3 regions of the Cellulosimicrobium composti genome follow, and region 3 is predicted to be linked to each of the others. Evidence: predicted binding sites of a transcription regulator. Region 3 holds the regulator's gene; each other region holds the start of a gene.
What was found. Region 3 encodes Rex, which represses fermentation and respiration genes when NADH is low (regulators of the CRP and FNR family bind a similar motif). Its sites were predicted from a motif close to CTTGTGAANNNNTTCACAAG; they were not measured.
Positions count from the first base shown of each region.

Region 1: a site for Rex is predicted at 7,076-7,095, ahead of mqo (malate dehydrogenase (quinone)). Genes of this name have one in related genera too.
Region 2: a site for Rex is predicted at 4,113-4,132, ahead of GYH36_RS10685 (geranylgeranyl reductase family protein). Genes of this name have one in related genera too.

Region 1 is NZ_JAAFAN010000020.1:18,822-28,160, forward strand. Features, by position in the region: gene GYH36_RS07860 (carboxymuconolactone decarboxylase family protein) at 32-625, shown strand; gene GYH36_RS07865 (RNA polymerase sigma-70 factor) at 622-1,500, shown strand; gene GYH36_RS07870 (SCO4848 family membrane protein) at 1,487-1,705, opposite strand; gene GYH36_RS07875 (siderophore-interacting protein) at 1,873-2,700, shown strand; gene GYH36_RS07880 (fatty acid desaturase family protein) at 2,755-3,864, opposite strand; gene GYH36_RS07885 (helix-turn-helix domain-containing protein) at 4,029-4,982, opposite strand; gene GYH36_RS07890 (hypothetical protein) at 5,073-5,480, shown strand; gene mqo (malate dehydrogenase (quinone)) at 5,541-7,061, opposite strand; gene GYH36_RS07900 (maleylpyruvate isomerase family mycothiol-dependent enzyme) at 7,193-7,996, opposite strand; gene GYH36_RS07905 (pyridoxine/pyridoxamine 5'-phosphate oxidase) at 7,987-8,682, opposite strand; gene GYH36_RS19640 (TetR/AcrR family transcriptional regulator) at 8,679-9,287, opposite strand.
Region 2 is NZ_JAAFAN010000032.1:18,783-28,121, forward strand. Features, by position in the region: gene GYH36_RS10665 (NADH-quinone oxidoreductase subunit D) at 1-865, opposite strand, end outside; gene GYH36_RS10670 (NADH-quinone oxidoreductase subunit C) at 862-1,638, opposite strand; gene GYH36_RS10675 (NuoB/complex I 20 kDa subunit family protein) at 1,635-2,186, opposite strand; gene GYH36_RS10680 (NADH-quinone oxidoreductase subunit A) at 2,244-2,606, opposite strand; gene GYH36_RS10685 (geranylgeranyl reductase family protein) at 2,728-4,038, opposite strand; gene GYH36_RS10690 (hypothetical protein) at 4,328-5,053, opposite strand; gene GYH36_RS10695 (signal peptidase I) at 5,050-5,583, opposite strand; gene GYH36_RS10700 (hypothetical protein) at 5,639-6,115, opposite strand; gene GYH36_RS10705 (hypothetical protein) at 6,112-6,651, opposite strand; gene GYH36_RS10710 (alternate-type signal peptide domain-containing protein) at 6,662-7,204, opposite strand; gene GYH36_RS10715 (demethylmenaquinone methyltransferase) at 7,367-8,062, opposite strand; gene GYH36_RS10720 (isochorismate synthase) at 8,174-9,339, shown strand, end outside.
Region 3 is NZ_JAAFAN010000031.1:182-9,520, forward strand. Features, by position in the region: gene GYH36_RS10460 (histidine phosphatase family protein) at 18-689, opposite strand; gene GYH36_RS10465 (MarR family winged helix-turn-helix transcriptional regulator) at 750-1,277, opposite strand; gene GYH36_RS10470 (YceI family protein) at 1,446-1,997, shown strand; gene GYH36_RS10475 (redox-sensing transcriptional repressor Rex) at 2,135-2,809, opposite strand; gene GYH36_RS10480 (glutaredoxin family protein) at 2,868-3,161, opposite strand; gene GYH36_RS10485 (HAD family hydrolase) at 3,210-4,088, shown strand; gene GYH36_RS10490 (30S ribosomal protein bS22) at 4,214-4,312, opposite strand; gene GYH36_RS10495 (acetoin utilization protein AcuC) at 4,535-5,764, opposite strand; gene GYH36_RS10500 (TrkH family potassium uptake protein) at 5,931-7,307, shown strand; gene GYH36_RS10505 (potassium channel family protein) at 7,446-8,150, shown strand; gene GYH36_RS10510 (hypothetical protein) at 8,260-8,889, opposite strand; gene GYH36_RS10515 (Ig-like domain-containing protein) at 9,164-9,339, opposite strand, start outside.

The DNA of each region.
Region 1 (9,339 bases), on a different contig from region 3:
GCGCCGCGCCGGTCCACGGAAGGAGACCGTCATGGCCCGCATCGCCCTCGACCCGCCCCGGACCCTGCTCAACCGGGTCCTCGCCGCCCTGTCCCGGCGCCGGTACGGTGCCGTGCTCGAGCCGCTCGCCGCCGTCGGGCACAACGCGCGGGTCGCGACGACCTACTGCGCGCTCGAGGCGGGGGCCGCACGCTGGCGCCGCCTCGACCCGACCCTCTCGGCGCTCGCCGTCATGGCCTCGGCGGTGCAGATCGGCTGCACGTGGTGCGTGGACTTCGGCTACTGGGAGTCGGAGCACGGCGACGTCGACCCCCGCAAGCTCCATGACGTCCCGGCGTGGCGCGACAGCGACGCGTACACGCCGGTCGAGCGGCGCGTGCTGGAGCTCGCGGAGGCGGCGACGGCGACGCCGCCGGCCGTGACCGACGAGCTCGCGGCGTCCCTGCTCGACGACCTGGGCGAGGCCGCGTTCGTCGAGCTCACCGCGCTCGTCGCGCTCGAGAACCTGCGCAGCCGGGTCAACGCCGCCCTGGGGCTGTCGAGCCAGGGCTTCAGCGACCGGTGCGCGGTCCCGCCCGCGGGCGGCCTGCGCGTCGCGGCGACGGCTGGCAGGCTGGCCGGGTGACGGACGACGTCGAGACGCACCTCGGGGCCTTCGCCGCCCATCGCCGCCTGCTCTTCACGGTCGCGTACGAGATGACGGGCTCCGCGGCGGACGCGGAGGACGTCGTGCAGGAGGCGTGGCTGCGCTGGTCCGCCGCCGCGCGCGACGACGTCCTCGACCCGCGCGCCTACCTCGTCCGCGTGACGACCCGCCTCGCGCTCGACCGGCTGCGCGCGCTGCGGTCCCGCCGCGAGACGTACGTGGGCTCGTGGCTCCCGGACCCTCTCCTCACGACGCCGGACGCCGCGCTCCAGGTCGAGCGCGCGGAGGACGTGTCGATGGCGCTGCTCGTCGTCCTGGAGACGCTCAGCCCGCTGGAGCGCCCCGTGTTCGTGCTGCGCGAGGTGTTCGACCTCCCGTACGAGGAGATCGCCGCGGTGCTCGACAGGTCGGCCGCCGCCGTGCGGCAGACCGCGCACCGCGCGCGTGAGCACGTGCGGGCGCGGCGCCCGCGGTTCACCGCCCCCGACGACGCGCAGCGTGCCGCCGTCGAGCGGTTCATGGTCGCGTGCGCCACGGGCGACACGCAGGCGCTCGTGGCGTCCCTCGCGCCGGACGTCGTCGTCGTGAGCGACGGCGGGGGCAAGGCGCGCGCGGCGCTGCGGCCCGTCGAGGGTGCGGACAAGGTGGCGCGCATGCTCGTCGGCCTCGCGGCGAAGCCCGAGACGACGGCGATGACGTTCGAGCCCGCGCTCGTCAACGGTGCGCTGGGCGGGGTCTGGACGCTCGACGGCGCGGCGGTCATGGCGGCGTGCGTCGAGTACGACGGCGAGCGCGTCGTCCGGGTCCTGCTGTTCCGCAACCCCGAGCGGCTCGCGGGGCTCAGACGAGCGTGAGGACGCCCAGCACCCCCACGGCGGCGGCCAGCGCGAGCGAGACGACGACGAGCACGACGTGGACGGTGAGGAACCGGGTCGCGCGGCCGTCGGCGTCGCGCGCCCGCGGGTCCCGGGCGACGCGCTGGAGGAAGCGCGGCCAGACGAGCAGGTTCCACGCGGCGGTGACGAGGAGGACGAGGGACCAGACGACGGGGAGCTCCACGCGACGAGCATGACAGGTCGCCGGTGCGGCGCCGGTCCGGTGCTCGGCCCTCCGAGGTGTGGGATCCCGCACATCGACGGCACGCTGAGGTGAGGCTAACCTTTGCGGGAGTCCGCGTCCGCGGTCCGCCGTCCGCCCGTCCGCCGGGCCGCATGTCGAGGAGCAGGGTGTCCCCCTACACGATGGTCAAGCCCGCCGACGCGCACGTCCTCACGCTGGGCGTGGTCGGGAGCACGAGGGTCAGCCCGAACGTGGTCCGCGTGACCCTGGGCGGCGAGGGCATGGACCTCTTCACGCCGATGGGCTACGACCAGTGGTTCCGGCTGTTCCTCGCGCGCGACGACCAGGACGCGCTGCGCCTGCCGACGCGCTCGTCGGGCATGTGGTACGTGCAGTACCTCGCGACGCCCAAGGCGCGCCGGCCGTGGGTGCGCAGCTACACGGTGCGGGCGACGCGGCCCGACCTGCGCGAGCTCGACGTCGACTTCGTCGTCCACGGCGACGAGGGCCCCGCGACGAGGTTCGCGCTCTCGGCGCGGCCGGGGGACCGCGTCGGGCTGCTCGACCAGGGCGTGGGCTACCACCCGCGCGTCGAGCACGACTGGACGCTCGTCGTCGCCGACGAGACCGGCCTGCCCGCGGTCGCGGGCATCTGCGAGTCCCTGCCCGACGACGCGCGCGGCCTCGCCGTCGTCGAGATCCCCGAGGCCGCGGACGCCCAGGACTTCCGCGTCCCCGCCGGGGTCGAGCTGCGCTGGGTCCCGCGCGACGCGGCCCGCGCGTCGGGCGACCCGCACGGGCGCGTGCCCGGGCGGCTCGCGCTCGAGACCGTGCGGTCGGCGGACCTGCCGTCGGGGCCGGTCTACGCGTACGCGGTGGGGGAGTCGTCGCTCGCGACCGGCGTGCGCCGGCACCTGGTCGGCGACCGGGGCGTGCCGAAGGCGAACGTCGACTTCGTCGGCTACTGGCGGCACGGCCGCGCGGCGACCGCGTGAGGCGGCCGGCGCCGGGCGTCCCTGCCCGGGCCGGGTGCGTCGCCTCGAGAACGGTCAGACGCCGCGCAGCTGCTTGAACATCGGGCAGTCGAACGGGTCGCGCGCCGAGAGCCCGACGCGGTTGAGGTACCGCACGACGATGCCGTAGGACTGCACGAGCGAGGTCTCCGTGTAGGGCAGGCCGAGGTTCGCGCAGTGCTCGCGCACGATCTCGCGCGCCCGGGCGAGGTGCGGTCGCGGCATGCTCGGGAAGAGGTGGTGCTCGATCTGGAAGTTGAGGCCGCCCATGAGGATGTTCATCCACCAGCCGCCGCGGATGTTGCGCGAGGTGAGCACCTGCTTGGACAGGAAGTCGATCTTGCTGTTCTCGGGGATGATCGCCATGCCCTTGTGGTTGGGCGCGAACGACGCACCCATGTACACGCCGAACACCGCGAGCTGCACACCGAGGAACGCGAACGCCATGCCGAGGGGGAGGACCCAGAAGACCGCGGCCGCGTAGAGCGAGAGGCGGAGGGTGATCGTCACGAGCTCCCCGACGCGCATCCGGACGTCGCCGCGGGCGCGCCCGCCGGTCAGCAGCGACCGGAAGGCCGTGACGTGCAGGTTGAGGCCCTCGAGCGTGAGGAGCGGGAAGAACAGCCATCCCTGGTACCGGTTGATGAGAGCCTGCAGGCCCTTCGCCGCCGCGGCGTCCTCGCTGAGGAACACGACCGTGTCCGGCGCGATGTCCGGGTCCTTGCCGATGCGGTTGGGGTTCGCGTGGTGGCGTGTGTGCTTGGTCATCCACCACGAGTGGCTGATGCCCACGACGCCGTTGGCCAGGACACGCCCCAGGCGGTCGTTGGCCTTGCCGGACGTGAAGACCTGGCGGTGCGAGGCCTCGTGCGCGACGAACGCGAACTGCGTGAGGATCAGGCCGAGCGCGCCGGCGACCAGGAGCTGGAACCACGAGTCCCCGAGGAGGACGAAGCCCGCGACGGCACCCCCGAGCGCGAGCGTCAGCGCCCCGAGCATCCAGAAGTAGTAGCCGTGCGTGCGGCGGAGCAGCCCGGCGTCACGCACGGTGCGCGACAGCGCGCTGTAGGTGCTCGTGACGGCGCCCGGGTCGTCGGTACGGGGGCGGGTGGCCCGGAATCCCGGGCGTACGGCGGCAGAGGTCATGAACATCCTCGCAGGGGGTCGGTGTCGACTTCCCAGCCGCGGAGATGAGCAGACGCTCGGTGGTGCAGATCACCCCACCCTACGGGACCGTAGGTTGTGCCGCGAGCCGACGACGTGAAGACCTCGCGCAGACGCCGCGCCCGGGCGGCGCCCGAGACTCGCGCTCACGCGGCGAAGCGGAACGTCTGGCGGTACTCCGTCGGGGTGATGCCGACCGCCCGGCGGAAGTGGTGCCGCAGGAGCGCGGCGGAGCCGAAGCCGGACCGGCGCGCGACCTCCTCCAGGTCGAGCGCCGTCTCCTCCAGCAGCGACTGGGCCTGGGCCACGCGCTGCGACGTGAGCCACGCGAGCGGCGTCGTGCCCGTCTGGGCCACGAACGAGCGCGCGAGCGTGCGCTCCGAGGTGTGGGCCTGGCGCGCGAGGTCACGCACGGTGAGCGGCTCGTCGAGGTGCTCCGTCATCCACTCGAGCAGCTCGGCGAACGAGTCCTCCTCGCACTCCGGCACGGGGCGCTGGATGAACTGGCGCTGCCCGCCGTCGCGCTGCGGCGGCACGACCATGCGCCGCGCGATCGTGTTGGCGACCTTCGCGCCCAGCTCGCGCCGCACGAGGTGGAGGCACGCGTCGATCCCCGCCGCGGTCCCCGCGCTCGTGATGAGGTTGCCGTCGTCGACGAAGAGCACGTCGGGGTCGATGTCGAGGCTCGGGTACTGGCGCCGGAGCTCGTCGGCGTGCATCCAGTGGGTCGTGACGCGGCGCCCCTCGACGACGCCCGCCGCCGCGAGGAGGAACACGCCCGAGCACACGCTGAGCAGGAGCGCGCCGCGCGCGGCCGCGCGCCGCACCGCGTCGAGCACCTCGGGCGGGTACGCCGAGCCGATGCGGATCGCGGGGACGACGACGAGGTCGACGTCGTCCGTCGCGTCGAGCCCGTGGTCCGGGACCACGCGGGCGCCGACCGACGTGCGCACGGGCTGCCCGGCGGCCGGGCCGCACACGCGGAAGTCGAACCTCGGGACGCCGTCCTCGCTGCGGTCGAGGCCGAACACCTCGCACACGACGCCGAACTCGAACGGGGCCAGGCCGTCGGTGACGACGGCGGCGACGGAGCGGACCATGCGGGCACCGTACGCCCGGTGGCGGGATCTTGTCGAGAGGTGTCAGTCCTGCCACTCGTCGCGCGGGGAGCCCGCGACGAGGGTGAAGGCATGGACATTCTCTGGGGTGTGGTGGTGCTTCTCCTCGTCGTCGGCTCGACGGCCGCGGCGCTCGCGGTCCGCCGCGACGACCCGACGCGGCCGTGGTTCCCGGCGGGGTCCGACGGCGCGTGGCCCGGCGCCGACGGGTGGGACCGGGCGCGCGGCGGGTCCGTGCACGGCGCCGCGTGGGACCGCGACGCGCAGCGACTGGACGCGGACCTGCGCGCGGCCGGCGGCCGACCGGAGCCCGTCCCGGCCGACCCGCACGAGGTCGCGGCCGAGCTCGTGCTGCGCCGGGTCGTCCCGAACCCGGCCGTGCGCGACGGCGTCCGGGGCCGGCTCCCGGTACCGCGGTCGCACGCGACGCCCCGCGCGGTGGCGCCCGTCAGCCCGCGCCGGGAGCGGACGGCGGGCTGACGCGACGACGGCCCGGACCTCGGGGAGGTCCGGGCCGTCGTCGACGGGTGTCCGTGCGGGTCAGGCGCGCGAGCCGACCGCGTCGACGTCCGCGCCGCCCGTGAGCTGGTCGAGGCCCTCGAGCTCCTCGGCCTCCCACGGCGCCTGGCCGAGGCTCGGGATCATCGTCGCGAGCTCGGGGCGCCACTTGGTGAAGCGGGCGGGGAAGCAGCGCTCGAGGACGTCGATCATCGCGGGGACCGCGGTCGAGGCGCCCGGCGAGGCGCCGAGGAGACCGGCGATCGACCCGTCGCTCGCGGCGATGACCTCGGTGCCGAACTCGAGGACGCCCTTGCCGTCCTTGTCCTTCTTGATCACCTGGACGCGCTGGCCCGCGGTGATGGTCTCCCAGTCCTTGGGGTGCGCCGTCGGCATGAAGCCCTGGAGCGCCGTGAACTTGGTCTCCGGGCTCGCCAGGAGCTGGCCCACGAGGTACTGGGTGAGGTCGAGGTTCTTGAGGCCGGCGCCGACCATCGAGCCGAGGTTGTGCAGGCGCAGCGACGTGAACAGCCCGAGGTACTTGCCCTTCTTGAGGTACTTGGGGCTGAACCCGGCGTACGGGCCGAACATGAGGTACGTCTTGCCGTCGACGACGCGCGTGTCCAGGTGCGGCACGGACATGGGCGGGGAGCCGACGTCGGCCTTGCCGTAGACCTTCGCCTGGTGCTGCGCGACGAGCTCGGGGTTGTCGGTGCGCAGGAACTCACCGCTGATGGGGAACCCGCCGTAGCCCTTCGCCTCGGGGATGCCCGCGGCCTGGAGCAGCGGCAGGGCGCCGCCGCCCGCGCCGACGAACACGAACCGGGCCTCGACGGTCGAGCGGCGCTTCGGGGCGTTCCACGAGCGGTCCTTGACCGTCAGGCGCCAGCGGCCGTCCTTCGTCTTCCTGAGGTTCTTGACCTCGTGCTCCAGGTAGAGCTGCGTGCCCTGGGCGACGAGGTAGTCGACGAGCTGCTGCGTGAGGGCGCCGAAGTCGACGTCCGTGCCGCTCGTCGCACGCGTCGCGGCGACCGGCTCGTCGCCCTCGCGCTCCTCGACGAGCAGCGGCGCCCACTGGGCGATGACCGCCGGGTCGTCGGTGAACTCGAGCTCGCTGAACAGCGGGTGCTGGCGCAGCGTCTCGTAGCGGCGGCGCAGGTAGTCCACGTTCTCCGCGCCGCGCACGAACGTCATGTGCGGCGTGCGGGAGATGAAGCTCGCGGGCTGCGGGAGGGCGCCCGTCGTGAGCAGGTGGTGCCAGAACTCGCGCGAGACCTCGAACTGCTCGTTGATCTTCACCGCCTTGGTGATGTCGATCGAGCCGTCCGCCTTCTCGGGCGTGTAGTTCAGCTCGCACAGGGCGGCATGACCCGTCCCGGCGTTGTTCCACGGGTTCGACGACTCCTGCGCCACGGCGCCCAGGCGCTCGTAGATACGCACCGTCCAGGTGGGCTCCAGGACCTTGAGGAGTGCCCCCAGGGTGGCGCTCATGATGCCACCGCCGATGAGGGCTACGTCGATCTGGTCTGCGCTGCTTGCGGGGTTGCTCGCTCGACTCGACACCCCTCGATTCTACGCTTGTGAAAGAGTGCACTAACTGTGCGGTGCGTCACGGGCGTGGGTCACACTTCCGCGGGACGAACGTCCCGAGAGGCGCAGGACGGACGTCGCGGCCGGGGCGGCGGTCGCCCGGATCAGGCTCGCGCGTCGCCCGCGGGCGGGGAGTACGGCGACGGCCACGGGCCGATCGGGGGCAGCGCGACCGGCTCGCCCGCGCGCAGCGCGACGGGGTCCGTGCCGGGGGAGCGGCCCGCGAGCCACGCGGCGACGTCGACGAGCGCCCCCCGCACGACGACCGCCCCGGGCGCGTCCGGCCGGCGGAGCCCGCCCGGGCCGGCGACGAGCCGGTCCGGCTCCCCGGCGAGCTCGACCGTGACGTCGTCCGCGAGCCGGACACCGAGGAAGTCGAGCAGGTGGTGCCCGAGCGCCGGGGGCCACGACGCGAGCCCGATCCCGGCGTCGAGGTCGACGGCGTGGACGCGCACCTCGCGCCACCAGGCGACCAGCGCGTCGACGACCGTCCCGTCGCGGTAGGTCACGCGCGCCGCCCAGTCCGGCGAGCCCGCAGCGGGCCACGCCGCGTCGAGCCGTCCGGCGAGCGCCTCGAGGGCGGCGACGTGCTCCGCGACCGAGCGCCGCGCGCCCGCCCGGATCCCGGCCTCGCGGCCCGCGGCGCCGCCGTCGTACACCTCGGCGAGCCCGCCGCGGGCGGCGACCTCCGCCTGCCGCGCCATCGCCTCGCCGATCGCGGTGACGTGCGCGAGCACGTGGCTGCGCGACCAGCCGGGCAGGGCCGACGGCCCCGCGAGGCCGCCGGGCGCGGTCGGGTCGTCGAGACGCCGTGCCGCGGCGGTCACGGCGTCGAGAGCGGCCCGCGCGTCGCGGCGGACCTCCTCGACGTCGGGCACGGCGAGCGGGAGGGTGTCGGTCAGGGCCACAGGAGCTCCTTGGTCCATCCGGTCGGGGCAAGGTCGGGCGCGGCGGTGTAGCGCAGGCGGGTCTGGCCGGCGCCGGTGGACGCCCAGAACTCGACGGTCGTCGGCTCAAGCGCGTAGGCCGACCACGCGTCGAGCACGCGGCCCGGGTCGGTCCGCACGCGCTCGAGCGCCGCGTCCCACGCCTCCCGGTACGCGTCGAGTGACGCGAGCGGGGCGCTCTGCGGGCCGGCGAGCGCGGTGGCCCGGCTCGCCTCGGAGCGCGCGAGGAAGTCGTCCGCGGACGTCTCGGGACCGAGCGGGACGACGGGACCGCGCACGCGCACCTGCCGACCGTGCTCGCGCCAGAAGAACGTCAGCGCCGCGTTCGGGTTCTGCGCGAGCGCCACGCCCTTGGGCGAGTCCGCGCGCGTCGCGAACACCCAGCCGTCGCCGTCGACGTCCTTGAGCAGGAGCGTCCGGGCGTCGACCCGGCCGCTCGCGTCGGCGGTCGACAGCGTGGCGGCGTGCGGCGCGGGCAGGCCCGCGTCGATCGCGTGCCCGAGCCAGTCGAGGAAGAGCGCGCTCGGCTCTCCGGGCGCGGCGTCGACGTCGAGGCCGGGCAGGTCGTCGCCGAGCACGGGGAGCGCGCGCAGGCGCTCGCGCAGCGTCGGGCGGTCGGAGGCCGGGTGGTCGGGGGTGGCGGTCACGAGTCCTCCGGGGCGGTCGCGTCGGGGTCGGGAGCCGTGGGGCCGGGAGCCGTGGGGCCCGGCGCGAGCAGCGCGACGAACCCGCGCGCCGCCGCCGCCATCGCGTCCGGGTCGTCGAGGGCGCGTGCGAGGACGTACCCGCCCTGCACGATCGCGACGGCGGCGTGCGCCCGGTCGCGCGCGGCGTCGGCGGCGAGCCCGTCCTCGACGAGGACGGCGGCGGCGAGGTCGACGAGCCCGCGGAAGTAGTCGCGGACCTCCGCCGCGAGGGTGGCGTCGTCCATCACGGCCTGGTCGCTCACGAGGCGGCCCACCCGGCACCCCGCGAGCGCGGGCCGCGGCCGCTCGAGGTAGCGCACGAGCCGCTCGACGGCCGTCCCGTCGGCGTCCAGGTCGCGGCGCGCCGCGTCGAGCCCGGCCGCCGTCGTGGCGTGCACGGCGGCGGCCGCGAGGTCGTGCTTGGTGGGGAAGTGGTGGTAGAGGCTGCCCTGTCCCACGCCGCTCGCCGCGAGCACCTGACGGGGGCTCGTGGCGCCGACGCCCTGCGCCCAGAAGAGCTCCTGCGCGGCGGCGACGAGGCGCGCACGGGTGTCGGTCGTCGTCATGCGAGCACCATACCTACCTCTAGGTATGGTGTCGAGGGAGCGTCGGCGCGGA
Region 2 (9,339 bases), on a different contig from region 3:
CGTAGCCGCAGTACGGGTCGGCCTTGCGCACGTCGTACGGGTGGCCGGTCGAGCGCAGCACCGGCCCGGTCACCCCGAGCGCCATGCAGCCCGCGAGGTTGAGGTGCCCGACCCCGACGAGGCGACCCTTGAAGATGGGGTTCGCGAGCATGAGGTCGCCGAGCTGGCCGAGGTAGCGGCGCACGAGCGGGTCCGCCTTGCGGACCTGCTCCACGAGGTCCGGCGGCACGTCCTGCGCGACGCCGCCGGGGCGCACGTACGCGTGGTTCATGCGCAGACCCGTCACGGCCTCGAAGATCCGCAGGATCTCCTCGCGCGCGGTGAACGCGACGGTCATGACGGTCGTCGCGCCCATCTCGTTGCCGCCCGTGCCCAGGCACACGAGGTGGGACGCGATGCGGTTGAGCTCCATCATGAGCACGCGGATCACGCTCGCGCGCTCGGGCACGTCGTCCGTGATGCCGAGCAGCTTCTCGACCGCGAGGCAGTACGCCGTCTCCTGGAACAGCGGCGCAAGGTAGTCCATGCGCGTGCAGAACGTGACGCCCTGCGTCCACGTCCGGTACTCCATGTTCTTCTCGATGCCGGTGTGCAGGTAGCCGATGCCGCACCGCGCCTCGGTGACGGTCTCGCCGTCGATCTCGAGCATGAGGCGCAGCACGCCGTGCGTGGACGGGTGCTGCGGACCCATGTTGACGACGATGCGCTCCTCGCCGAGCGCGGCCGCGGCGACGGCGCTCTCCGCGACGTCGGCCCAGTCGCCGCCCGACGCCTCGAAGCTCGGGATGCCCGGCTCGAAGTCGCCGACGGGCGGGCGCGTGGCGTGCGGTGCGGCGCCGGGGGCGCCGGTGGTGTGCGTGCTCACGAGTACGACCTCCTCGTGTCCGGCGGGGGCACGGTCGCGCCCTTGTACTCGACGGGGATGCCGCCGAGGGGGTAGTCCTTGCGCTGCGGGTGGCCCGGCCAGTCGTCGGGCATCTCGATCCGCGCGAGGGACGGGTGGCCGTCGAAGACGATCCCGAAGAAGTCCCACGTCTCGCGCTCGTGCCAGTCGTTCGTCGGGTAGACGGACGTCGTGGTCGGCACGTGCGGGTCGGCCTCGGGCACCGACACCTCGAGTCGCAGGCGGCGGCCGTGCGTGATCGACGTCAGGTGGTAGACCGCGTGCAGCTCGCGCCCCACGTCGTGCGGGAAGTGCACGCCGCTCACGCCCAGGCTCAGCTCGAACCGCAGGTCCTGGTCGTCGCGCAGCGCGCGGCACACGTCGACCAGGTGGTCGCGGTGCACGTGCAGCGTGAGCTCGGCGTGCGCGCCGGGCGGGTCCACGACGACGCGCTCGACCGCCGCGTCGAACGGGACGCCCGACGCGGCGAGCACCTCCGCGAGCACGTCGACGACCTCGTCGAACCAGCCGCCGTAGGGCCGCGGGCTCGCGCCGGGCATCGCCACGGGCTGCACGAGCCCGCCGTAGCCCGACGTGTCGCCCGAGCCGCGGACGCCGAACATGCCCTCGCGCACCTCGACGACCTCGAGCGTCCGTGGCGCGCCCGAGCCGCTCACGAGGTCGGACGACCGCGGGCCCTGCACCTCCTCGGGCTGGGGCACGGGCGTGCCCGCCCCCGACTTCTCGTCCGTCACCGCAGCAGCCCCTTCATCTGGAACGTCGGCGTGGCCTCGAGCGCCGCGGCCTCGGCGGCGCGCGCCGCCTCCTTGCGGTTCACCCCGAGCGGCTCGTGCTGGATCTGCTCGTGCAGCGCGAGGATCGCGTTGATGAGCATCTCCGGCCGCGGCGGGCAGCCGGGCAGGTAGATGTCGACGGGCACGACGTGGTCGACGCCCTGCACGATCGCGTAGTTGTTGAACATCCCGCCGCTCGACGCGCACACGCCCATGGACAGGACCCACTTCGGCTCGCTCATCTGGTCGTAGACCTGGCGGACGACCGGCGCCATCTTCTGGCTCACGCGCCCGGCGACGATCATGAGGTCCGCCTGGCGCGGCGACGCGCGGAAGACCTCCATGCCGAACCGGGACAGGTCGAACCGCGACGCGCCGGCGGCCATCATCTCGATGGCGCAGCACGCGAGGCCGAACGTCACGGGCCACAGCGACGCCTTGCGCAGGTACCCCGCGAGGTCCTCGATCGTGGTGAGCAAGAAGCCCGAGGGAGCTTCCTCGATCCCCATGGTGTCTCTCCTAGTTCTCTCGCCGGTGCCCGCCGGGGCCCCCGCTGGGTGCCACCGTCAGTCCCACTCCAGGCCGCCGCGGCGCCACTCGTAGACGAACGGCACGGTGATGAGCGCGAGGAACGCGAGCATCGCCACGAGACCGAACGTCGCGAGCGTCGCGAAGTCGACGGCCCACGGGTAGAGGAAGACGACCTCGATGTCGAAGACGATGAACGTCATGGCGACGAGGTAGTACTTGATCGGGAAGCGCCCGCCGCCGACGGCGTGGGGCGTGGGCTCGATGCCGCACTCGTACGCGTCGAGCTTGGCGCGGTTGTAGCGCTTGGGTCCGATGACCGCGCTCGCGGCGACACCGCCGAGGGCCAGCACGGCGGCCACGCCCATGAGGACGAGCAGCGGGACGTACGGGTTGGTCATCGTCGACTCCTCAAGTGGGGGCTCGGGACGGGTTCTCCCGGACGACGTCGTCCGGGGTCACGGGAAGGTGGTGCGAGCGCCGGCCCCTCGTCCTGGCAGGGTGCCGGCCCACCTCGGTGGCTCATGACGACGGCACCACCCTCGTCAGCCCTGCGATCACGCGGTCGACCCAGTCGCCGCCGCGGGGCTCGTAGCAGTCGGACAGGAGCTTGAGCACGAACCGCATGACGACCGGGCGCGGGAGCCCGTAGCGCGTGCAGACCCGCATGATCTCGGGGTGCTCGATGAGCTTCACGAAGTACCGGCCGAGCGTGTAGTAGCCGCCCAGCTCGCGGCGCATGATCCGCGGGTAGGTCTGCAGCGCGCGCTCGCGCCCCGGGTCGGTGAGGCGTGCGCGCGACTGCGCGACGACGTCGGCCGCCGTCCGACCGGCCTGCATCGCGTACGCGATGCCCTCGCCGTTGAACGGGCTGACCATGCCTCCGGAGTCGCCCACGAGGAGCACGCCCCGCGTGTACAGCGGCGTGCGGTTGAACCCCATGGGCAGCGCGGCGCCGCGCACCGGGCCGAGGCGGTTCTCCTCGGTGAGCTCCCACTCGGCGGGCGCGTTGCGCATCCACGCCGCGAACAGGTCCTTGTAGTCGACGTTCGCCGCGGACTGCCGCGCGGGCGTCGAGCTCACCGAGCCGAGGCCGACGTTCGCCGTGCCGTCGCCGAGGGAGAAGATCCAGCCGTAGCCCGGCAGGAGGTTCGACTCGCGGGGCGCGCCGTCCCACAGCTCGAGGTGGGACTCCATCCACGGGTCGTCGTGCCGGGGCGTCCGGAAGTAGGTGCGGACGGCGACGCCGATCGGGCGGTCCTCGCGGCGTGCGAGGCCGAGGGCGAGCGCGAAGCGCGACGAGACGCCGTCGGCCGCGACGACGACGGGCGCGCGGTAGGTGACCTCGTCGCCCGCGCGTCGGCCCTTGTCGTCCACGGGACGCGCCGTCACGCCGACGACGCGGCCGGTGCGCTCGTCGAGGACGGGACCGGTCACGGCGGTGCGCTCGAGCAGCTTGGCCCCGGTGCGCTGCGCGTGCTCGGCGAGCGTGCGGTCGAACGAGTGGCGCGCGCGGGCCATGCCGTAGCTGGGGTACGACGCGAGGTCGGGCCAGGCGAGCTCCCAGGACCGCCCGCTCGCGACGACGCGCAGGCCGCGGTTGCGGATCCACCCGTCGTCCTCGCGCGTGGGGACGCCCATGCGCACGAGCTCGGCGACCGCGCGCGGGGTGAGTCCGTCGCCGCAGATCTTGTCGCGCGGGAACGAGGACTTCTCCAGGAGCAGCACGCTGAGGCCGGCGGCGGCGCAGTAGTGCGCGGCCGCGGAGCCGGCCGGACCGGCGCCCACGACGATCACGTCGGCGTCGTCGAGCCTCGCGCCCACCGTGCTCACCCCTCCCCGTCCGGTCGTCGGGACATCTCGCGCCTCCACCGTGGCCGGGGTCCGGGCACGGTGCACCCACAGTCCTTGTGAAGTCGGTCACAATGGACGTCGCCACTCTAGTCACTCCCGGTGGGAGATGTGTAGCAAGGCGACCCTTCCTTGGGAGATCCTGTGACGAAGGTCCTCCCCGGCGACGACCACGGGCCCTGGGAGTCGGGACTCGCGGGCAACGGGGCCGGCGCGGCGATGGCCTAGCCTCCCGGGGCCGGGGCGCGCCCACGGGACGCGTCGACGCAGGTCAGGCCGACGGGCCGGACTCCGGCCGCGCGTCCTGCACCCGGTCCCGCGGGGCACGGCCCGCCGACCCCGCACGCGCGAGCAGGACGCCCGCCCCCGCCGCGAGCGCCGCGACGGCGAGGACCGCCCACGCGTCCGCGCCCGTGCGCGGCAGGCTGCCCCGGCCGCCGCCCGGAGGCGCCGCCCCGTCCGCGACGGCGACGAGGTGCACGCTCTCGAGCACGCCCGCGACCGAGCGCCGCGTCGAGGACGGCGCGTCGGCGGACATCGCGACCCGCACCTCGACGCGCGTCGCCTCACCCGGGTCGAGGACCGGCCCGCGCCACGTGGCGCCGTCGGGCCTCGTGCCGTCGAGCGCGACGTCGAGCCACGCGCCGAGGCCGGTGCGCGCCTGCGCCGGGTCGACGTCGGGAGCGAGGTCGACGAGGACGCGCGCCGCGCCCGGGCCGTCGTTGCGGACCCACAGGTCGCGCACGACGGTCGCGCCGGGGACGACGAGCGCGTCCGCCCCGAAGAGGGACGTCGTGAGGTCCGCCGCCCACGCGGACCCGTCGGTGCTCAGTCGTACGGCGTCCTCGCCGCCCGCGGACGCGCGTGCGGGCCCGCCGAGCGCGACGGCGGCGACGAGCGCGAGCGCGACCGCGAGGAGCGCGCGCGGCCGTCCGCGCCGCCGGGCACGCACCGGGTCGCGCCGGAGCGGCCCGCGCCGGTGCGCCCGCGGGCTCACGGGACGGGCTCCGGGGCCGGTCGGGCACGCGTGCGCCCGCGCGACCGGGCCCGCTCGCGCAGACCCGCCACGACCTGCCAGGCGCCCCACCCGAGGAGGCCGGCCGCCGCGACCACCGCGACGGTGCGGCGCGTGTCCCCCGAGACCGCGGTGCTGACCCAGCCGAGCACGGGGACCGCGTAGACGACGGTCCCGCGCAGCTGGACGGGACGCACGGGCTCCGGGTCGGGCGAGGAGTTGGCGTCGCCGCGCGTCGTCAGGGTGCGCTCGCCGTCCGCCCCGACGCCGACGGCGACGACGCGGTGCGTCACGACCTCGGGCCGCCCCGAGGCGATCTGGTACGTCACCACGTCCCCCGGGGAGATGCGTGCCGCGTCGACGGGCCGCACGACGACCATCGTCCCCGGCGCGTAGGTGGGGCGCATCGACCCGGTGAGGACGGTGTACGGCGTCGCCCCGAGCACGAGCGGCACGACGACGCCCACGAGGGCCAGCCCGACGGCGGCCGCCAGCGCGACGGCGCCCAGCACCCGGGCGAGCGGCCCGTGGCGGCGTGTCCCGCGGTGCCGTGCGGGCAGCCGGCGCTCAGCCACAGGACACCCCGGCGAGGCCGGTGCCCGCGAGGAGCGCGCCGCGCACCGGCACGGCGTTGCTCGGGGCGGACGTCCAGCCGGAGGCGTGGACGGACTGGACGCTCACCTGGAGCGTCGTGCCGCCGAGCAGCAGGTCGAGGATCGACCCGAGCAGCCCGCCGAGCAGGCTCTCGGTGACGACGAGCTGGGTGGCGGTGGTCTCGGTCGTGGTGGACTGCCCGCCGCCCGCGATCGTCACGCGGTAGCGCGCGGGCGCGGGCGTGGGCGCGGCCCAGCTGACGGTCGCGCTGCGCAGCACGACCGAGCCGGTCGTCGTGCACGTCGTCGCGGTCGGCGGCGGGACCGTCCCGGCGGAGACGGTCGTCCACAGCGAGCCGTTCGCCGTCCACCACGCCGCGGCCGGCACGCCGACGAGCGCGAGCAGCACCGCGAGCACCGCGGCGACCCGGACCCGGACCGCGCGCGTCACGACGGCCTGCTCTCGAGCGTGACGGTGACCGCGACCTGCGCGCTCTGCCCCTGCCACGCGTTCGGGCTCCCCGCGGGGAGCGTGTAGCGCACGCACACCTGGGTGGTCGCGCCGCGCGCGTACGTCTGCGGGCTGAGCGCCCCGGCGGCGAGCGGCGTCCCGGTGCACGTCGGCCCCGGGTAGAACGTCACGGTGGGCTGCACGGGGCCGTCGTACGCGACGGACAGCCGGTACCGCCACGTGCCGTCACCCGTGTGCGTGAGCGACGCGACGCCGTCGCGCGACTCGCCGGGCATCATGCCCGCGAGGTCGGGGAACGTCTGCCACGACGTCTCGACGCCGAAGGTCCCCGAGCGCACGTCCGCGGTGCTCACGGCCTGCGAGGCCGACCACGTGGCCCACGCGGCGCCCGCCGAGAGCGGGAGCGCCGCGAGGACGAGCACGGCGACGGCGCGCGCGGCGCCCCGGCGGGCGCGCGCCGTGCGGAGCGCGCCCGGGCCGGGTGGCCGTGCGCGGCGGGAGCTCTCGACGCCCACCGCGGACCTCTCAGAGGTGCTGCTCGAGCGTGAAGGTCAGGCTCGACAGGTTGACGACGGCGTTCGTCGCGACCTGGTCGGGCGTCGCCTCGTCGAACGTGAGCGTCACGTCGGCGTCGACGGGCGCGTACGCGGCCGTCGACGGCGCGACCTCGAACGTGCCGTCCCCGTTGTCCGTGGCCCACGACGGCGGGCCGTCGAGCTCGAACGTCACGTCGAGCGCGTCGAGCAGCGCCGCGTCGCCCGTGAGGGCGTCGGTGCCCGCGACGGAGAGCGTGGACTGCAGCGTGTCGCCGATCGCGGTCACGGTGACCGGCTGGGTCAGGGCGAGCACGTCGCCCGGGACGATGCGGACCGCCGTGACGTCCGCCACGGGAGTCCCGTTGAGCGTCCAGACGGGAGTGCCCATCGCGAGGTCCAGGTCGCCCGAGGTGATGTCGCCCGCCTCGGCGACGGCCTGCGAGTCGGACCACAGCGCGTACGTCCCGGCGCCTCCCAGGAGGAGCAACGCTCCCGCCCCGATCGCCAGCGCGCCCTTCGTCAGCCGTTCCATGTCGTGCCCCTGTCGTACCGGCGCCCACCCCTGCGGCGGCGCTCGTGCCCCGACGGTAGGTCGTGCCCCGGGCAACGGCATGCGCAGGAGCCTGCTCCGCCGGGTGAATTCCGCTGCGCGGACGCGGCGGGGGGGGTGCGGCGGTCGGACGTCAGGGGTGCGTCACGCGGGACGCGTCGCGCGGTGCAGCGCGACGATCCCGCCGGAGAGGTTGCGGTACGCGACCTTCTCCCAGCCCGTGCGCAGGAGCAGACGGCCGAGCCCGACCTGGTCCGGCCACGCCGCGATGGACTCGGCGAGGTACTGGTAGGAGCCGCCCTCGCGCGTCACGGCGGCCGCGATGCGCGGGAGCGCCTGGACGAGGTACTCCTGGTAGACGACGCGGAACGGCGCCCACGTCGGGGTCGAGAACTCGCAGATCACGACGCGCCCGCCCGGCCGCACGACGCGCAGCATCTCGCGCAGCGCGCCCTCGGTGTCGACGACGTTGCGCAGCCCGAACGAGATCGACACCGCGTCGAACGTCTCGTCGGCGAACGGGAGCCGCGTCGCGTCGCCCGCGACGAACGGGAGGTCCGGGCGCCGCTCCTTGCCGACCTGCAGCATCCCGAGCGAGAAGTCGCACGGGACGACGCGCACGCCGTCGTCGGCGAACGGCTCGGACGACGTGCCGGTCCCGGCGGCGAGGTCGAGGACCTTCTCCCCCGGCAGCGCGCCGACCGCGCGCACCGCCGCGCGGCGCCACGACCGGTCCTGCCCGAGCGAGAGGATGTCGTTCGTCAGGTCGTACCGCGAGGCGATCCCGTCGAACATCGACGCGACCTCGGTGGGCTTCTTGTCCAGGGTGGCGCGGGGCATGCCCCCATGCTTCCACGTCCGCGCGCCGCCGGGCGCGCCCCGGGGGCGACGGCGGGCGGGGCGGACCGGGCCCGGCGGGCGCACCGCCGCGCGCGGCTTACGCTGGACGCGATGACTGCAGAACCGTCGGCCACGGCCGGACAGCCGCAACCCCGGCCGAGCATCGTCGTGCGGACCACCCCGATCCCCGACCTGCCCGGCGGTCTCGACGCCCTCGTGGACCTCCTGCCCGACGCGCGCCCGCACGCGTGGGTGCGCCGCGGCGACGGGATCGTGGGCTGGGGCGAGGCGCTGCGCCTCGAGACGTGGGGCCCGGGCCGGTTCGCCGACGCCGAGGCGGCGTGGCACGAGACGCTCGGGCGCGCCGTGGTGCGCGACGAGGTCGGGCTGCCCGGCACCGGACCGGTCGCGTTCGGCTCGTTCGCGTTCGACGACTCGGCGCCGGGCGACGACGCGCACGACCCCGTCCGCGCGGGCGGCGTGCTCGTCGTACCGCGCGTCGTCGTGGGCCGTCGCGACGGGCGCGCGTGGCTCACGACGGTCGACACGGCCGGCTCGCTCTCCTCCTCCCCGGCCGACGCGCTCGCGCGCACCCCGCGCACTCCCGTCACGGCCCCCGGCGCGGTCGCGTGGCACGACGGCGCGCTGCGCGCCGACGACTGGGCGACCGTCGTCGCGGAGGGCGTCGAGCGGATCCGCTCGGGCGCGCTCGAGAAGGTCGTGCTCGCGCGCGACGTCGTCGCGCACACCGCCGAGCCCGTGGACCCGCGCTGGCTCCTCGCGCGCCTGGTCGCGGCGTACGAGGCGTGCTGGACCTTCTCCGTCGACGGCCTCGTCGGGGCGACCCCCGAGCTGCTGGTCCGCAGCGAGAAGGGCCTCGTGACCTCGCGCGTGCTCGCCGGCACGATCCGCCGCGGCGGGCTCTCCGACGACGAGGCGCTGCTGCGCGCGGCCCAGCTCGCGCGGTCGTCGAAGGACCTCGAGGAGCACGAGTACGCGGTGCGGTCGGTCGCGCAGGCGCTCGCGCCCTTCTGCTCGTCGATGAACGTGCCCGACGCGCCGTTCGTGCTGCACCTGCCGAACGTCATGCACCTCGCGTCCGACGTGACGGCGGTCCTCGCGCGCGGCGCCGGCGCGCCCGGGGCGGCGGCCGGCCCGACGAGCCTCGCGCTCGCCGCGGCGCTGCACCCCTCGGCCGCGGTGTGCGGGACGCCGACGAGCGTCGCGCGCGAGGTCATCCGCGAGATCGAGGGCATGGACCGGGGCCGGTACGCGGG
Region 3 (9,339 bases):
GCGCACCATGACCGACGTCACGCCCCCGCGACCTGCGCGGCGCCCGGCAGGAGGTCGGCGACCGGCTCGGTGTAGTGCAGCGCGACGAGGCGGTCGTCCTCGAAGTGCAGCGACGTGAGCGACGCGAGCGAGCACTCGCGCTTGCGAGGGTCGTGCCACAGGCGGCGGTTCTCGTAGCTGAGGCGCGTGAGCCAGACGGGGAGCTGGTGGCTGACGAGCAGCGCCTCGCGCCCCGCGGCCTTGTCCCGCGCGTCGGCGACGGCGGCCCGCATGCGCGCGACCTGCTCGACGTACGGCTCGCCCCACGACGGGCGGAACGGGTTCCACAGGTGGCGCCAGTGCTGCGGGTGCCGCAGCGAGCCGTCGCCGACGCCGAACGTCATGCCCTCGAAGTGGTTCGCGGCCTCGATGAGTCGGTCGTCGGTGCCGAGCTCGAGACCGAACGTCTCCGCGGCGGGCGTCGCCGTCTCCTGCGCACGCTGCAGGGGGGACGCGACGACGACGGCGAGGTCGGCCCGCGGCCGCGACGTCCCGTCGGGGCGGGGCTCGCCCGCGAGGTGCGCGGCGACGCGGCGGGCCATCTCGTGGCCGCGCTCGGACAGGTGGTAGCCGGGGATGCGGCCGTACAGGACGCCGTCGGGGTTGTGGACCTCGCCGTGGCGCAGGAGGTGGACGATGGTGGAGACCATGCGCACCAGTGTCCCGCACTCCGCGGGCCGGGTGGCACCGTGCCCGGGTGACGCGCGACGTCAGGAGGTGCGTTCCGCCTTGCACGCGGCGGCAACGGCGGCCATCGCCTCGCCGAGCGCGCGGAACTGCTCGGGGGTGAGGACGTCGACCATGTACCGCCGCACGGCCGCGACGTGCGCGGGCGCGGACGCGACGAGCACGCGGTAGCCCTCGCTCGTCATCGCGCAGTTGACGCCGCGCCGGTCGCCCGTGCTCGCCGAGCGGCGCACGAGGCCGCGCGCCTCCATGCGCGCGACCGTGTGCGTGACGCGGCTGCGCGAGCGCGCGAGACCGTCCGCGAGCGCCGACATGCGCAGCGTGTGGTCCGGGCTCTCCGAGAGCCGCACGAGCAGCTCGTACTCGTTGAGGGAGACGTCGGAGCGTTCCTCGTGGTCGCGGCCCACGGCTTCGATGAAGCGCACCGTCCCGTCGAGGTAGGCGCGCCAGAGCCGCTGCTGCTCGGCGTCGAGCCAGCGGGGCTCGTCGGTCGCGGAGGCGGTGCGGGGTGCGGACGTCATCGGGGGGTTGTCGACGTCGTTGCTCGTCATGGGTCCTCGTGCGGTGTGCGGAGGGGCGCGGTCAGGTGCGGGGCGTCGTCCCACATTGTTCCACCCCACCGGGAATAGACGGATCGACCGTCGCTGTTGATACGCTCCGTACGAAGTTGAACCTTCAACCAAGTCGGTCCGCGGACCACGACCCTCACAGGAGCATCCATGGCCTCGTCGCTGCCCACCGGGCTCACCTCCGGCACCTACGCCCTCGACTCGTCCCACTCGCAGGCGGCCTTCACCGTCCGCCACGCCGGCATCTCCAAGGTGCGCGGCACGCTCGCCATCACGGCCGGCACCATCACCGTGGGCGACGACCTCGAGACGACCGCCGTGACCGCCGAGCTCGACGCCGCGTCCGTGAGCACGGGCGACGAGAACCGCGACAACCACCTGCGCAGCGCGGACTTCTGGGACGCCGAGAACAAGCCGACGTGGACCTTCACGTCGACGCGCATCACCGGCGACGGCGACGACTACGTCGTGGCGGGCGACCTCACCATCAACGGCGTGACCAAGCCGGTCGAGCTCGAGACCGAGTTCGCGGGCACCGCGACCGACCCGTTCGGCAACTCGCGCGCCGGGTTCGAGGCCACCACCGAGATCTCGCGCAAGGAGTTCGGCCTCACGTGGAACGCCGCGCTCGAGACCGGCGGCGTCCTCGTGGGCGACAAGATCAAGATCTCGCTCGACGTCTCGGCCATCAAGCAGGCCTGACGACGTCCCGGGGCCTCCCGGGAAGGGCGCTCCCGGCAGGGCGCCGGGCGACGGGGTCGCGTGCGCGAGCACGCGGCCCCGTCGTCGTCCTCCGGCGGGCCCCCCGGGGTCCCGGACGGGCGCCGCGGCCCGTCGGCTCAGCGCCCCTGCGACTCCGCGAGGGCGCGCGCCTGCGAGTGGAACGCGAGGATCTGCAGCTCGCTGCCGACGTCGACCCCGCGCACGTCGACGTCCGGGGGCACCTGCAGCGCGCGCGGCGCGAAGTTGAGGATCTCGCGCACGCCCGCCGCGACGACCCGGTCCGCCACCGCCTGCGCGTGGGCCGCGGGCGTCGCGAGCACGACGATCGACACCTTCTCGCGCTCGACGACCTCCTCGAGCGCGTCGACGTGCTCCACGACGAGGCCCGCCGCGCGCGTGCCCACCACGTCCGGCGACGCGTCCAGGAGCGCCGCGACGTGGAAGCCGCGCTGCTCGTAGCCCGAGTAGTTGGCGAGCGCGTGCCCGAGGTTGCCGATCCCGATGATCGCGATGCGGTGCTCATCGACGAGGCCGAGGGCCTCGGTGATGTACTGCGCGAGCGAGTCGACGTCGTACCCGACGCCGCGCGTCCCGAACGAGCCGAGGAACGACAGGTCCTTGCGCAGCTGCGCGGGCCCGACGCCGGAGAGCTCCGCGAGCTCCACCGACGACGTCGTCGCCACCCCGCGCGACACGAGATCGCGCAACGCCCGCAGGTAGGAGGGGAGCCGCGCCACCGTCGCGCTCGGGATCCCCGGCGCCGTCACCTCACCGACTACCTGCTCAGCCACCCGTCACCTCGCCGTCACTGGGACCGTCCTCGTCGACGGTCGCGCTCTTCCGGGGGAATCATCCCAGGTCCGTGCGCGCGGCCGAAATCCTGGCGACCGCGCGCGCGAGCCGCCGGGCGTCGACCCGCCAGAAGCCCTGCTGCACGCCCCCGACCGTGACGACCGGGACGTACTCGCCGTACTGCTCGCGCAGCGCCGGGTCCGCGTCCGGGGCGTCGACGTCGACCTCCGCCCACGCGACCCCCGCCTCGGCGCACACCGCCTCGACGACGGCGCGCGCGTCGTCGCACAGGTGGCACCCCGCGCGGCCGTACAGCAGGACGGGAGGGGTCGGGGCGTCGGGCGTGCTCACGCCCCCAGCGTACGAGGAGCCGCGGGCGCGACCGCCTAGAGTAGACGCATGGCGACGTCTTCCGGCCCGGGCCCTGACCTGCCCCCCGGGTCGACCGGCGAGGACGCGCCCGGCGCCGGACGCCCCGCCCCACCGCCCCCGCACCGCGTCGCCGCGTTCTTCGACGTCGACAACACGATCATCCGCGGCGCCTCGTCGTTCCACCTCGCACGCGCCCTCTACCAGCGCGAGTTCTTCTCCACGCTCGACATCGTGCGCTTCGCGGTGCACCAGGCGCGCTACCTCCTCTTCGGCGAGAACAAGCAGCAGATCGACCGCATCCGGTCGCGCGCGCTCGCGCTCATCGCCGGGCGCTCCGTCGCGGAGGTCACCGCGATCGGCGAGGAGGTGTACGACACCGTCCTGTCGCTGCGCATCTACCCCGGCACGCGGCGCCTGCTCGACGAGCACCTCGCGGCGGGGCACCAGGTGTGGCTCGTCTCGGCGACGCCCGTCGAGATCGGCGAGCTCATCGCCCGCCGTCTCGGCACGACCGGCGCCCTCGGCACCGTCGCGGAGCACGAGGACGGCTTCTACACCGGCCGGCTCGTGGGCGACATGATGCACGGCCGCGCCAAGGCCGCCGGCGTGCGCGCCCTCGCCGAGCGCGAGGACATCGACCTGGCCGCGTCCTACGCCTACGGCGACTCGCTCAACGACGTCGCCATGATGGAGGCCGTCGGGCACCCGTGCCCCATCAACCCCGACGCGCGCCTGCGCCGCCACGCCCAGGACGTCGGGTGGCCGATCCGCGAGTTCCGCGGCCGGCGCCGCCGCGTCGCGCGCAGCAGCGTGCGCACCGCGAGCTGGGCCGGCGCCGCGTGGGCCGCCGCGCTCGTCCTGCGCTCCGTGCGCCGCGCCGTCGACCGCCGCATCGCCCGCCTCTGACGCCCTGGGGCTGCGGGTCGGCGGGGCGGTGGCGGCGCCGCACCGCGGGCGCAGACGCGTCGAGCCCGGTCCCTCGGGAGGGGCCGGGCTCGACGACGGGTCGGCGCGTCAGGACGCGCGCGACGTCACTTCTTGTTGCGACGCTGGTGACGCGTCTTGCGAAGCAGCTTGCGGTGCTTCTTCTTGGCCATGCGCTTGCGGCGCTTCTTGATGACGGAGCCCATACGGTCCTCGCAATGCTCGAACGGCGTGTCGGTCGGCGACCGGTCGACCGGCCGCGTGTGGTCCACGGTTGATCGGGGCGCCCCGGCGACCACTGGGGCGCCGCGAGCCGACCAACACGAGAGAAATCCGCCCCCTAGCCTACCTGCTCGCGCTCGTGCCCCGGTACGTGGACGGGCACCCGGGCACCGGACGGGCGCACGACGGCGCGCGGTCGGGCCCGCTCAGTCGAAGTGCGGGTCGAGGCCCAGGAGCGGGAAGACGGCGCGGCGCGTGGCGGCGACGGCGCGGTCGACCTCGTCGTCCGGGTCGTAGCCGCTGCGCCAGCGCCGCACCTCCACGGGCGGGCCGAACTCCCGCGGGGCGTCGAACCCGGCGACCTCGGCGACGCGCGCGCGCCACTCCTGCGGCAGCGGCGCGCCCGCGGTCACAGGACGGTGCACGACCTCCCCCACCACGGCCGACCACACGAGCGGCACGACCCGCGCGATCGCGTACCCGCCGCCGCCGAGCGCGAGCCACCGCCCGCCCGTGAGCTCGTGCGCGAGGTCGTGCACCCACGCGGCGGCGGTGCGCTGCGCGTCGACCGAGACGTCGAGGTCGGACAACGGGTCCTCGCCGTGGGCGTCGCACCCGTGCTGCGTGACGAGGACGTCGGGCCCGAAGGTCCGCAGCACCGCCGGCACGACGGCGTCGACCGCCCGCAGCCACCGCGCGCCGTCGGTGCGGCGCGGCAGCGCGACGTTGACGGCGGTGCCCTGCGCCCGGGGCCCCCCGACGTCCGTGGCGAAGCCCGTCCCGGGGAAGAGCGTCGTGCCGCTCTGGTGGACGGAGACCGTGAGCACGCGCGGGTCGTCCCAGAACGCCTCCTCGACACCGTCGCCGTGGTGCGCGTCGAGGTCCACGTACGCGACGCGCTCGACGCCTTCGTCGAGCAGGCGGCGGATCGCGACGGAGGCGTCGTTGTAGACGCAGAACCCCGACGCCGCACCCGCGCGCGCGTGGTGCATCCCGCCCGCGACGTTCACGGCGTGCGCCGCGCGGCCCGCGGCGATCTCGCCCGCCGCGGCCCACGAGCCCGCGACGATCCGGGCCGCGGCCTCGTGCATGCCCGGGAACACCGGGTCGTCCTCCGTGCCGAGCCCGCGGTGCGGGTCGGTCGTCCCGTGCTCGGACGCGGCACGGACCGCCGCGACGTACTCCGGGTCGTGCACGAGCTCCAGCACCTCGTCCGGCGCGGGCTCGGGGTGCACGAACGTCACGCCGGGGCCGTCGTCGAGCAGACCGAGCGCGCGCACGAGCCCCATCGTCAGGTCGAGCCGCGCGGGCGCCATCGGGTGGCCGGGACCGAAGTCGTACCCGAGGAGCTCCGGGCTCCACACGACGCAGGCTCCGGGTGCCGCGGCCGCCGCACGGGCGGCCTCGGGCGACGACGTCGAGTCGGTCGAGGGCATGGCTCACGGTAACGCCCGACGGCGCGCGCTCGCCCCGCCGGACCGTCGGGCGGACCGGCGTCCCCCGCGCAGCCGCCCGGGAGGGCATGATGTCCCGGCGCCGGAGCGGCGACATGACGGGCCGCCCCGCCCGTGGCAGAGTGACGCGAGTGGTGAGGGAGGCTCCATGCCGACGAGCATGACGGGGCGCCTGTTCCGAGGGCGGGAGATCGTCGACCGCCTCGCCCGGCAGTCGCCCGCCCGCCTCGCCGTCACCGTGTTCGCCGCGGTCATCGCCGTCTTCACCGCGCTGCTCATGGCGCCCTGGGCCACCGCGAGCGGGCGCGCCGCGCCGTTCGTCGACGCGCTGTTCACCGCGACGTCCGCGGTGTGCGTCACGGGGCTCGTCGTCGTCCCGACCGGGACCTACTGGTCCACGTACGGGCAGGTCGTCATCCTGCTCGGCATCAAGATCGGCGGCCTCGGCGTCATGACGCTCGCGTCGATCCTCGGCATGGCGGTATCCCGGCGCATCGGCCTCACGCAGAAGCTCCTCACCGCGTCCGAGACGAAGACGACGCGGCTCGGCGAGGTCGGCTCGCTCGTGCGCGTCGTCATCATCACCTCGACGTCCCTCGAGCTCCTCATCGCGCTGCTCCTGCTCCCGCGGTTCGTCGTGCTCGAGGAGACGTTCGGCGAGGCCGCGTGGCACGGCATCTTCTACGGCATCTCCGCCTTCAACAACGCGGGGTTCATCCCGACCGAGCACGGCCTCGCGCCGTACGTCGGCGACTGGATGCTGTGCCTGCCGATCATCCTCGGCGTGTTCATCGGGTCCCTCGGGTTCCCCGTGATCCTCAACGTCATGCGCAACCGCCGACGCGCCGCCAAGTGGAACCTGCACACCAAGCTCACGCTCTCCACGAGCGCGGTGCTCGTCGTCGTCGGGACGGTCCTCTTCGCGGCCCTCGAGTGGACGAACGAGCGCACCCTCGGACCGCTCGCGCTCGGCGAGAAGGTGCTCGCGTCCCTGTTCGCAGGCGTCATGCCGCGCTCCGGCGGGTTCTCCACCGTCGACACGGGAGGAATGCACGAGGCGAGCTGGCTCATCACCGACGCGCTCATGTTCGTCGGCGGCGGCTCCGCGTCCACCGCGGGCGGCATCAAGGTCACGACCCTCGCCGTCATGCTCATCGCGATCGTGTCCGAGGCCCGCGGCGACCGCGACATGGAGACGTTCGGCCGCCGCATCCCGCGCGACACGCTGCGCCTCGCCGTCGCGGTGTCGTTCGTCGGCGCGACCGCCGTGCTCGTCTCCAGCCTCCTGCTGCTCGAGATCACCGGCGAGACGCTCGACGTCATCCTCTTCGAGACCATCTCCGCGTTCGCGACCGTCGGCCTCACCACCGGCATCACGCCCGGGCTCCCCGACGCGGGCAAGTACGTGCTCGTCGCGCTCATGTTCGTCGGGCGCACCGGGACCATGACCTTCGCCGCGGCGCTCGCGCTCCGCGACCGCCGCCGCATCGTGCGCTACCCCGAGGAGCGTCCCATCATCGGGTGAGCGACCCGCCCGCGGCGCGCACCGCCGTCGGGCACCCGCCGACCCTCCGGACCGACGAAAGGCCCCACCGTGACCGACCCCTTCTCCCGCGCCGCCGACGGGAAGGACGACGCGCCCGCGGGCGCCGTGGCGCGGCGCATCGCCGAGCGCGGCCGCGCCGAGCGCGCGCGCCGCGACGAGGCGAAGGCGCCCCGCAAGGACGCCGGCGTCCTCGTGATCGGGCTCGGCCGCTTCGGCACGGCGATCGCGGCGACGCTCGACCGGCTCGGGCAGGACGTGCTCGCCGTCGAGCGCGACCCCGACCTCGTCGCCCAGTGGAGCGGGCAGCTCCCCCTCGTCGAGGCGGACGCGTCCAACCCCGTCGCGCTCGAGCAGCTCGGCGCACGGGACTTCCCCGTCGCGGTCGTGGGCGTCGGGACGTCGCTCGAGGCGAGCGTGCTCATCACGGGCAACCTCGTGGACCTCGGGACGCCGCAGATCTGGGCGAAGGCGGTCTCCGCCGAGCACGGGCGCATCCTCCAGCGCATCGGCGCCCACCACGTCGTCTTCCCCGAGGCCGACGCGGGCTCGCGCGTCGCCCACCTCGTGTCCGGCAAGCTCCTCGACTACATCGAGGTCGAGGACGGCTTCACCATCGTCAAGATGCGCCCGCCGAAGGAGGTCCAGGGCTTCACCCTGGCCCAGTCGAAGCTGCGCGAGCGCTACGGCGTCACCGTCATCGGCGTGAAGTCCCCCGGTGAGGACTTCCTCTACGCCACGCCCGAGACCCGCGTCAGCGCCAACGACCTCCTCATCGTCTCCGGCCACGCCGACCTTCTGGAGCGCTTCGCCGCCCGCCCCTGATCCCCGCCGCCCGTGACGTCGGCAGTTCGTGTCGAGCTCGGCAGCTGCACCTGCCGAGCTCGGCACGAACTGCCGATCTCGGCGCGGGGTGCCGATCGGCGGACGGGCCTCAGGAGGCGGCGCCCGCGCGGCCCGCGCGTCGGCGCAGCACCGCACCCGCGGCGACCGCGAGCCCGGCGAGCACCGCCGCGGCCACCAGGCCGGTGCCGGTCGTGGCGAGGCCGCCCGGGCGCGGCGACGCCGTCGTCCCGCCGCCCGTCGCGCCCCCGTCCGACGTGCCGGCGGTCGGGTCGGTCCCCGGCTCCTGCGGCTCGCCCGGCGCGGCGAGCACGAGGAACGGCGCGGACACGACGTCGGTGCCGCCGGGGACGACGACCCGGACGTGGTGCTCGCCGGGGACGGTCGCGAGCGGGACGGTCGTCACGAGCTCGAACGCGCCCGCGGCGTCGGTGGTGACCGTCCCGAGGAGCACGGGGTCGCTCTCGAGCCAGACGGCGTACGACGTGCGCGGCGCGAGGCCGGACCCGCGCACGACGAGCTCTCCCCCGACGACGACCGGGCCGACGACGACGACGGCCGGCGGGGCGGAGGTCTCGCGCTCGCCGATCTCGACGCTCACGCGGACGCCGTCGGACGGGTCGGGCGCCTCGGCGGGGGCGGCCGAGGCGGCACCTGCGGGGAGGGCGAGAGACCCGGCGATCGCGAGGGCGGCGAGCAGCCTGCGGGTGGTCGTCGTCACGCGGTGAACCTCTTCGTCCGGCCCGGGGCGGGCGCTGCCAGGGTCCCCCCGAACCCGACTGGACGTGCGTCCAGCCGCGATCATCTTGCCATCTTGGACGCCCGAACTGAACAGGCGTCCAGGTATGTTCACCCGCTCGTCCGGACCCGGCCCCCGGCGCCGGGCAGCGCTCGGCCCCCGCCGCTGCGAGGAGCGACGGGGGCCGAGCCGGACCCGGGCGGCGCCGGCACACCGCCCGGGGGTCGAAGGCCGCCCGGGGTGCCGGGCGGGGACGTCAGCCGCAGTCGAGCGCGTCGTACGGGGCGTCGACGCTCGCGGTCACCTCCTCGCCGTCGAGCACGGTCGTCGCCGTGACCGTCGCGGACCCCGCCGGGACCGCCGACGCACGCGCCGCGAACGACTGGTACGCGCTCCTGCCGGGCGTCACGTCCGCGAACGCCTTCTGGCCGA